Regions from separate parts of the Pseudoduganella sp. R-31 genome, predicted to be linked through region 2. Evidence: predicted binding sites of a transcription regulator. Region 2 holds the regulator's gene; each other region holds the start of a gene.
The links. Region 2 encodes sigma-54, which starts transcription at its own class of promoters, with help from an activator protein. Its sites were predicted from a motif close to TGGCANGNAANCTGCTTT; they were not measured.
Positions count from the first base shown of each region.

Region 1: a site for sigma-54 is predicted at 1,859-1,876, ahead of pepA (flocculation-associated PEP-CTERM protein PepA). Genes of this name have one in related genera too.
Region 3: a site for sigma-54 is predicted at 1,590-1,607, ahead of ACN9MY_RS16970 (EDSAP-1 family PEP-CTERM protein). Genes of this name have one in related genera too.

Region 1 is NZ_CP183986.1:629,271-632,542, forward strand. It holds gene ACN9MY_RS02865 (molybdopterin biosynthesis protein MoeY) at 1-570, shown strand, start outside; gene ACN9MY_RS02870 (glycosyltransferase) at 585-1,793, shown strand; gene pepA (flocculation-associated PEP-CTERM protein PepA) at 1,952-2,845, shown strand; gene ACN9MY_RS02880 (SDR family NAD(P)-dependent oxidoreductase) at 2,903-3,272, opposite strand, start outside.
Region 2 is NZ_CP183986.1:1,009,883-1,013,154, reverse strand. It holds gene ACN9MY_RS04640 (enoyl-CoA hydratase/isomerase family protein) at 1-526, opposite strand, end outside; gene hpf (ribosome hibernation-promoting factor, HPF/YfiA family) at 602-961, opposite strand; gene ACN9MY_RS04630 (RNA polymerase factor sigma-54) at 1,034-2,530, opposite strand; gene lptB (LPS export ABC transporter ATP-binding protein) at 2,540-3,272, opposite strand, start outside.
Region 3 is NZ_CP183986.1:3,729,285-3,732,556, forward strand. It holds gene ACN9MY_RS16965 (XrtA system polysaccharide chain length determinant) at 1-499, opposite strand, end outside; gene ACN9MY_RS16970 (EDSAP-1 family PEP-CTERM protein) at 602-1,540, opposite strand; gene ACN9MY_RS16975 (N-acyl amino acid synthase FeeM domain-containing protein) at 1,713-2,426, shown strand; gene ACN9MY_RS16980 (FAD-binding oxidoreductase) at 2,428-3,272, shown strand, end outside.

The DNA.
Region 1 (3,272 bases), 380 kb from region 2:
AAGCTGCGCCTGACCATGCCCGAGGCGTACGAGGTGCACCGCAGCATCATCGACTGGGGCAAGACGCACAGCCCGGACAAGGTGCCGGACCAGGCCCTCGGTGTCGACAACGGCACCCTGGCCCTGATGAAATGGGCCATGGTGAGCTGGGAACGGGTCAACACCATGAATACCCTGATGGGCACCTGGGCGCCGCGCCTGCAGATGGACTTGCTGCCCGGCATCGCCTGCGCCGCCCACTTCGTGATTCGCGCCAAGGCCGCGCCGGCCGGCATCGACGACTACGTGGCCGCCGGCCGCGCTACCCAGCGCTTCTGGCTGACGCTCACTGCGCTGGGCCTGCACATGCAGCCGGAAATGACGCCGCTGATCTTCGGCCGCTATGTGCGCAACGCCCTGCGCTTCACGCGCCTGGACAGGCTGCAGGAATCGGCGCGCCGGCTGTATGGCCAGCTCACCGGGGTGATCGGCGCGGCGCCGGAAACGGCCGTGTTCATGGGCCGGCTTGGCGCCGGCAAGGCGCCGAAGGCGCGCTCGCTGCGCAAGCCCCTGGCTGAATTGATGAAGTAAGCCGGTACCGCGCAATGACACGCAAGAAAATCCTGTTCCTGGCCGAAGCGGTGACCCTGGCACACGTGGGCCGCCCGCTGGCCCTGTCCGCCAGCCTCGACCGCGAACAGTACGAGGTGCACTTTGCCTGCGCCGAGCGCTACGCCTTTTGCTTCGAGGGCGCGGACCTGGTGCGCTGGACCATCCACAGCATCTCGAACCAGCAATTCCTGCAAGCCCTGGCGGACGGCAAGCCGGTCTATGATGCCGCCACCTTGGACGGCTACGTGGAAGAAGACCTGCAACTGCTGCGCCAGGTCCAGCCCGATATCGTGGTGGGCGATTTCCGCCTGTCGCTGTCGGTCAGCGCGCGCCTGGCCGGCGTGCCCTATGTTTCGCTGATCAATGCCTACTGGAGCCCGTATGTGCACCAGCGCTACATCGTGCCCAGCCTGCCGCTCACGCGCTTCTTGCCGATCGCGCTGGCCAATGCCCTGTTCAAGCTGGCGCGCCCGCTGGCCTTTGCCCTGCACACCATTCCCCTCAACCGGGTGCGGCGCCGGCATGGCCTGCCCTCGCTGGGCTGGGACCTGAACCGCGTCTACACCGACGCCGACCACACCCTGTATGCCGACGTGCCGCAGCTGTTCCCGCCGCACGACCTGCCGGCCAGCCACGCCTTCATCGGCCCCGTGCTGTGGTCGCCGCCGCTGCCGGTGCCGGACTGGTGGGACCAGTTGCCCACCGATCGCCCGCTGGTCTACGTGACCGTGGGCAGCTCGGGCCACGGCGCCTTGCTGCCCGCCGTGCTGCAGGCCCTGGCCGGCTTGCCGGTGACGGTGCTGGCCGCCACCGTCGGCATGGTCAAGCTCGATGCCGTGCCGGCCAATGCCCGGGTGGCCGACTTCCTGCCCGGCGAGGAGGCCGCGCGCCGCGCCGCCCTGGTGATCTGCAATGGCGGCAGCCCGACCAGCCACCAGGCGCTGGCGGCCGGGGTGCCCGTGGTCGGCATCGCCGGCAACCTCGACCAGTTCCTCAACATGGAGGGCATCGTTGCCGCCGGCGCCGGCGCCTTGCTGCGCGCCGACCGCTTCGATGGCGCCGCCTTGCAGCAGGCGGTGCAAGGCTTGCTGGCCACGCCGGCGGCTGGCCTTGCGGCGCGTCAACTAATGGACATATTCAGAAACTATCGCTCTTCGGAAGCGTTTAGCAAGTTACTGTCGAAAATCCTTACAAAGGCATAAGTTAGTATCAACGTGGTACTAACGGTAACAAGCCAAGGTATTGATTTCTAAGGAAACCGGGAAGTTGGCACAACTATTGCTCATAGGAGCTTGTGCCCGCTGCAAGGCCAGATAGCAGCAAAAGGTCAGACAGCCCCTTTTAACTCAGGAGTCAATCAATGAAGATTTTCCGCAAACTGCTCCCGCTCGCTACTGTAGCCGGCCTGTTGTTCGCTGCCGGTGCTGCACAGGCAGACGTGATCACCCCCTTCACCATCAAGGACGGCACCAACGTGCTGGCCACCAATGTCAATTCGCTGGACTGGGCCGAAACCGGCAGCGGCCTGGCCAAAGGCATCGGCCCCTTCGGTGCGCCGCTGGCGGTTGGCACCAAGTTCGACTTCCTGTACCAGGCAACCCTGGTGGGCAAGGCCGGCGGCACCGGCAGCCCATCCCTGGGCGGCAGGCTGGACGGTGAAGCGAACGGTTCGGCCGACGGCCTGTTCGAGATCACCATCGCTGCCCGCATGACCGAGGTGGTGTCGAGCGTGGTGCCAGGCCCCGGCGGCACCGCCACCGCCAACTTCAACCTGGCCCCGGGCCAGAACCAGGTCGCGATCTATTTCGACACCAACCAGAACGCCAACACCGCCACCGGCGTGGGCTTCGACGACGGCATCATGATCGCCCTGCTGACCATCGATACTAACTCGTCCGTGTTCCAGTTGCTGGCGCCTAACAATGGCCAGGGTTCCGCCCGCCTGCACGCCGGCATGCTGTCGCCCGGCGACTTCATCGACGCCAACTACCTGGAAGGCGTCACCAGCCTGCTGTTCGGCATCGATTTCCAGTCGAGCCTGAACTACCCGGCTGACACCTCGACCACCACCGGTTTCCACCGCAATGGCTCGAGCAATAACGGCGACCCGTTCGCGACCGACCTGGTGGCCGGCAACGACATCCTGTTCAAGGTGGACGGCTCGAACCGCTTCACCCGTGTGCCGGAACCAGGCACCATGCTGCTGATGGGCATTGGCCTGCTGGGCCTGGCTCGCCTGCGCCGCCGCGCCTGAGCTGCCGCAGGAAATCAATGGGGACGTACCCTTTCAAGGGGTACGTCCCCTTTTTATTTATTGCGGCGGCTTGAACATCTTGGCGACTTCGCGGATCACCATGCTGTGCGGGAACAGGCCGGCAAAGAAGCGTTGCTTGTAGGTGCCCTTGATCGAGGCCACCACCGGGTCGCCCTTGGCCAGGCCGGCCAGCGAAGCCTGCACCACCTCGGCCGTGCTGCCGCGCGCAACCAGGGCGCTGGCGTAGGCGCCGGCCTTGGCGTCGAATTCGGTGTCGGTCGGGCCCGGCACGAGGGTTTGCACGAGGATGCCGCGCTCCTTCCATTCGCCATGCAGGGCCTGGCTGAAGCTTTGCACGAAGGCTTTCGAGGCGGCATACACGGCCATGTAGGGCACCGGCTGGTAGCTCGCCTGCGAGGACACATTG
Region 2 (3,272 bases):
CCGTCAGCCCGGTGAGGCCGAGCCACATGCCAAGCTGGCCCGGCGCATGCGACAGGAAGTGACTGCCGCCCACGTCGGGAAACAGGCCGATGTTCACCTCGGGCATCGCCATCCTGGTACGGCCCGTGACGATGCGCACGCCGCACTCCGGCCCGCCCTGCGCGATGCCCATGCCGCCGCCCATCACCACGCCATCCATCAGCGCCACATAAGGCTTGGGGTAGAAATGGATTAAATGGTTCAGCGCATATTCTTCGGTGAAGAAGTCCTCCAGCAGCGCGCTGCCGCCTTGCGTATTGCCGCGGCCGACGTCGTGGAAGAAGCGGATATCGCCGCCTGCGCACAGCGCGCGTTCGCTGCTGCTGCGCACCACGACCGCCGCCACCGACGCATCGTCGCGCCATGCCAGCAGCGCCTGCGTCATCGCGCGCACCATGTCGAGGGACAGTGAATTGAGGGTCTTGGGGCGGTCCAGCGTGATGAAGCCGGTACCGTTGGAGAGTTGGGTGTGTACGTGTTCGCTCATGCAAATATTCTAACGCACACTGGTCGCAAAAAAGGGCGCCAATTGCGCCCTTTGGTGTGCTGCACGGCCAGTCCTTTACATGGCGGTGGGTGGTGCCTCATACGTATCCGGGAAATGCTTGATGGCCGCATGACTGTGGTTCTGCACACGGTCCTTGTATTTCATGACCTGGCGATCCAGTTTATCAATCAGGGTATCGATGGCGGCGTAAAGGTCTTGCGACAGGCTTTCGACGTAAACAGTTTTGCCAGACATGCGCAGGTTGATTTCGGCTTTCTGGCGTTTCTCTTTCTCGGTGAGGTTATCTACAGTCAGGATGACAGCAATATCGATTACTTGATCGAAATGGCGCTTGACTCGTTCCAGCTTGTTCTGCACGTACTCGCGAATGGCTGGGGTCACTTCGACATGATGTCCACTGATGGTGAGATTCATACACACTCCTAAAGATGATGTCGCTCTCGAGTTCGTGCACGCCGAAACGCACAGAGGAACCCATGCACTGCACTACAACGATTTGCGGAGGCTAACTGGAGGGATCTTCAACGCTTCTCGATATTTGGCAACAGTCCGTCGCGCAATCACCATGCCTTGTTCACCCAGCATGTCCGCAATCTTACTGTCGGATAAAGGATTTTTCGGGTCTTCTGCTCCTGTCAATTGCACGATCAGTGCCCGTATCGCAGTCGAGGAAGCCTCCCCCCCGGCTTCGGTCGCGACGTGGCTACCAAAGAAATATTTCAACTCAAACATGCCATGCGGGGTGAGCATATATTTTTGAGTTGTTACGCGAGAAATAGTGCTCTCGTGTAGTCCCAGTGTATCAGCAATTTCACGCAACACAAGGGGTCTCATGGCCACTGCGCCATGACTGAAAAAGTTCTTTTGTCTTTCTACTATCGCTTCCGCGACGCGCAGGATCGTGTCGAAGCGCTGGCGCATATTCTTGATCAACCACTTGGCCTCCTGCAGCTGGCCATTCATCTGCGACTCGCTCTTGCCTTGCTTGAGCAGGTTGGCATACAGCGCGTTCACGCGCAGGCGCGGCACCACGTCGTTGTTCAGGGTGACGATCCAGCCGCCGCGGCCCTTTTTCACGATCACGTCCGGCACCACGTAGTCTGACTCGCCTGACGCAAATTCGGCGCCCGGATGCGGGTTGCACTGGCGGATCACGCACTGTGCTTCGCGCAAGTCTTCATCGTCGCAGTCGAGCGCTTTCTTCAGCTTGGTGAACTCGCGCTGGGCGAACCAGGTCAGGTGCTTCTCGACGATGGTCAGCGCCATGCGGCGCGTCACCAGCGGCACGCCGGGCATGCGCCTGATCTGCAGCGCCAGGCATTCGGAGGCATTGCGTGCGGCGACGCCGGGCGGATCGAAGCTTTGCAGCAGCACCAGGCTGCAGCGCAGGTCGTCCAGTTCGATTTCCAGCTCGGGCGGCAGGCGCTCGTGGATTTCTTCCAGCGGCTCTTCCAGGTAGCCGTTCTCGTCCAGCGCATCGATGATCAGTTCCATCAGCGCGCGGTCGCGCGGCTCCTGCACGGTGACGCGCATCTGCTCGAGCAGGTGTTCGCGCAGCGTGCAGCCGGAAGCTTCCAGTTGCGGGCGGCTGTCTTCGTCGTCGGCGGATTTGCTGCCGGCGCTGGCGCTCCAGTCGGCGTCGTCGCTGCCGTTGCCGGCTTCATGGTCGCCGCCTTCATAGGTATCGCTTTCGCCGGCAGCGGCCGGGGCTTCGCCGCCCTCGCCTTGCGGGCCTTCAGCCGAAGGCGTGGCGGGAGCTTCGGTGCCATTGCCGTTGCCCTGGCTGATGGCGCCATCGGCCAGCAGCCGTACCGAGTGGTCGAGCGGGTCGTCAAGGCGCTCCAGCATGGGATTGTCGCCAAGCAGCTGTTCCAACTCCTGGTGCAGCTCCAGCGTGGACAGCTGCAGCAGGCGGATGGATTGTTGCAGCTGCGGCGTCAGCGCCAGGTGTTGCGAGGTTCGCAGTTGCAGTGTTTGTTTCATGGCCTTCGTTTACATGCGGAAGTGTTCGCCGAGGTAGACGCGGCGAACGGATTCGTTGGCAATGATGTCGTCCGGGCGGCCCGAGGCCAGCACGGCGCCCTGGTTGATGATGTAGGCGCGGTCGCAAATGCCGAGGGTCTCACGCACATTATGGTCGGTGATCAGCACACCGATATTGCGCTCCTTCAGGAAACGCACAATACGTTGGATTTCGATCACGGCGATCGGATCCACGCCGGCAAACGGTTCGTCGAGCAACACGAAGCGCGGGTTGGTGGCCAGGGCGCGCGCAATTTCCACGCGGCGGCGCTCGCCACCCGACAGCGACAGGGCCGGGTTCTCGCGCAGCTTCTCGATTTGCAAGTCGGCCAGCAGCGATTCCAGGCGCTGCTTGATTTCCGCCTTGGGCAGAGGCTTGCCGTCCACCTTCTGCAGTTCCAGTACGGCACGAATGTTTTCTTCCACCGTCAGCTTGCGGAACACCGAAGCTTCCTGCGGCAGGTAGGACAGGCCCAGCGTGGCGCGCTTGTGGATCGGCAGGCTCGACACGTCGGTGCCGCCGATATCGATGGTGCCTGCATCGGAAGCCACCAGGCCGACGATCATGTAGAAAGAGGTAGTCTTGCCGGCACCGTTGGGACCGAGCAGGCCGACCACTTCACCGCAATCGACTTGCAGCGAAACGTCGTGCACCACCTGTCGCTTGCCATAGGTTTTCTGGAGGCCGCGCACGACCAGCGTG
Region 3 (3,272 bases), 2.7 Mb from region 2:
CCTTCTCGGAATCGCCTTTCTTTCCCTTGAAACTGCCTTCCACGAAGATCGACAGCAAGGCCTGCACCACGTCGCGCACCTGGCGCGGGTCGGAGTGGGTGTAGCCGATGGTGTAGATATCGTAGGTGCCGGTGCCGTTGATGTGAATCCGCTTCAGCATATCGTCGACCATCGCATCGTGGTCGCGTGCGGACACCGAGCGCACGTCCAGGTCCACCATGCGCAATACCCGATCGATATTCGGCCGGCTTAGCAAAGTCCGGCTCATGATGGCGACTTGCTGCTCGACGTTGGGCATGCTGGTCATGCCCACCATCAGCGGCTTCAGGATGCTTTGGGTATCGACGAACACGCGGGCCGTGCTCTGGTACTCGTTGGGCAGGGAGTAGACCTTGGCCCAGCCTATCAGCACAATCACCCAGGCGATGCTGAATCCCGCCCAGCGGTGCTTCCAGATGCCTTTCAGGCCGGACAGCAATTGGCTGAAGAGATGCTCCATGCTGCGCTCCCTGGTGATACGCCTCGGTCCTCTGGATTATATGGGCGGGATTCCAGCCTGGCTGGCGAACCCGCCCGAACGTTGAGGCCTGTCAAGAAGTGCTCAGGATTTGCGGCGGCGCAGCGCAACCGACATCGCCAGCATGCCTGCAGCGAGCACGGCCAGCGAATCCGGCTCCGGCAACTCCTGCTGCAGGGCGTTGGCCAGAGTGTTGTGCTGGATCGTGATCTGGTAACTGGTGCCGGCTGTCAGCAAAGGCGACACCTTGGTGAGCGGCACCCCGGGCAGGGTCGCAAAGGTGTACGTAAGGATGCCAGGGCTGCCATCCGTGCGGCTGCGTACACTGAATGCGTTCAGGTCGTCTGGCGCGAAGTCGAAGATCCGGCCCTGGGTGGTCAGGTCGATGATGTTGATGGACCACGACAGCCGTGCATTGGCATTGGCGTCCGGTCCCGATCCGGGCGACACATAAGCCTGGGTGAAGGCGGTTGCGTCGAACGACACAGTCATGGTGTCGGCTGCTCCCAGCGTGAACTGGAAGGTGGTCGAGGTACCGACGTCGGAATTGCCCGATGCGATGGCGTTCAGGGCGGTCGAGGCATCGGCCCGCGTGCGGGCGTGTGCCCCGGCCGGCGCTGCGCCGATGGTAATGGAGGCGCCGGTCAGGTCCTGGTCGGCATAGCCGAAAGTGCCTGGCACTGGCGGCGGGCTGGGCAGCGGGGTGAAGTTGTTTTCGCCCAGCCCCCCGCAGGGGGCGCCCATGCATTGATGCGGCACGTTCGGGACACCAAGCAGGATCGGGATCGACGAGGTTCCGTTCGCGAAGACGCCGTTCAGCGAAGCAGTTGCGTGGGCATCGTTGGTACCCTGCAAGATCGTGAAGTCGGTCGTGCTGTAGGCGGTGCCGTTGGAGTGGAGCAGCCTGAAGTTGTTGATGTCGAGGATGGCCGAGGCAAAGGTGGAGGCCTGGACCGGTACGCTGGCAAGGCTGGCCGCCAGCAAGGCGGCAGTTGCCAGTAAAGACTTGCGCAAGGTAGTCATAGCGTGGATCTCCCGATTGGATTGCGGCAGGTTTGCCGGCATGGTCGTATGAGCAGCATCCGTGCCATGCCGTGGCGCCCCGTTGGCCGCGGCCCGTGAAAAGAAATCCGACGCGTGCGGAACCTTGGGCCAGCCCGAGCATCCAAGCCCTATACTGATAGGAGGACGCACCGTGGACGACGACACCATTGTTTCCCTGTTGATTGACGAGAACGCTGGCGGCGAGCAGCCGTTGCACGCGATCGACCAGCAGCTTTTCCATATCCGGCTGGCCAATTCGGCCGGCAAACGCGAAGCGGCCAGTGTGCTGCTGCAAAAGATGTATGGCTGGCGCGGCTATGAAGTGGATCCCAACGCCCCCCACCAACCCAACCGTATCACCCTGGCGGCCGATAGCCAGGGTGATACGGTTGGCACCATGTCGCTGTGCCTTGACGACCCCGACATTGGCCTGCCGGCCGATGAAAACTTTGGCGACATCCTGTCCGCACTGCGGGAGCAGGGACGACGCCTGTGCGAACCGGCGCGGCTGGCCATCGACCGCAATGTCAATATGCGCGTGTTTGCAGCGCTGATCCACATCTCCTATGTGTACGCGCACAACCTGCACGGTTGCACGGATTATGTGATCGAAGTCAACCCGCGCCATGTCAGGTTCTACAAGCGCATGCTGGGTTTCCGCGATGCGGCGCCGGAGCGGCACTGCAGCCGGGTCGGCGCGCCGGCGGTGCTGCTGCGGCTGGACCTGGCGCACATGGCGGAGCAGATACGGCTCTATGGCGGGCGCATGGAATCGGTGCCTAACGAACGTTCCTTCTACCCCTTCTTTTTCTCGCCGCAAGATGAGGCCGGTATTACGGTCCGCTTGCGCGAGGGGAGGGACTGAGATGGCGAACCTCCAACCCGCACTGCAGGCCTGGCGCCTGCTGCTTGGTCCAGCCCGGGTGCTTGCCTCGCCCAGCGAATTTGCGCCGTACACTGCCAGCACCTCGGGCCAGCCCGTCGCGCCCCTTGCAGTGTTGCGTCCGCTATCGCACGGTGAGGTGGTGGCCGTGGTGCGCAGTGCCGGCGAATTTGGCGTCCCGCTGTATCCGCTGAGTACCGGCCGCAACTGGGGATACGGCGACGCCAACCCAAGCAGCGAAGGCCAGGTCATCGTGGACCTGGGCGGGATGAACCGCATTCTTGAGATCGATCCGGACCTTGCCTATGCCGTGATCGAGCCCGGCGTCACGCAGGCCCAGCTCGCCGGTCAACTGGCGGAGCTGCAACTTCCCCTGTGGATGGATTGTACCGGCGCCGGGCCGGATACCAGCCTCGTCGGCAACATCCTGGAGCGCGGCTTCGGCCATACGCCCTATGGCAACCGCATGCTGCATGTAGCCGGCATGCGCATCGTGCTGGCCAGCGGCGACACGCTCGAGACTGGTTTCGCCCATTTTGCCCACGCCAGTGCCGCCCACCTTTACCCGTATGGTGTCGGGCCATGGCTGGACGGTTTGTTCACGCAATCGAACTTCGGCATTATTACCAGCCTCGGCTTCTGGCTGATGCCGCAAACGGAAGTGGTAAGCCACCTGGTTGCGAGCGTCCCCGGCTTCGAGGGCATCGCCGCAGTTGTGGATGCGCTGCGCCCACTGCGCCTGGACGGCACATTGCCCAGCGTGGTCCATATCGGGAACGATTTGCGCGTGCTGTCGGGAGGAATGGTGTTCCCAGCGTCGCTGGCGCC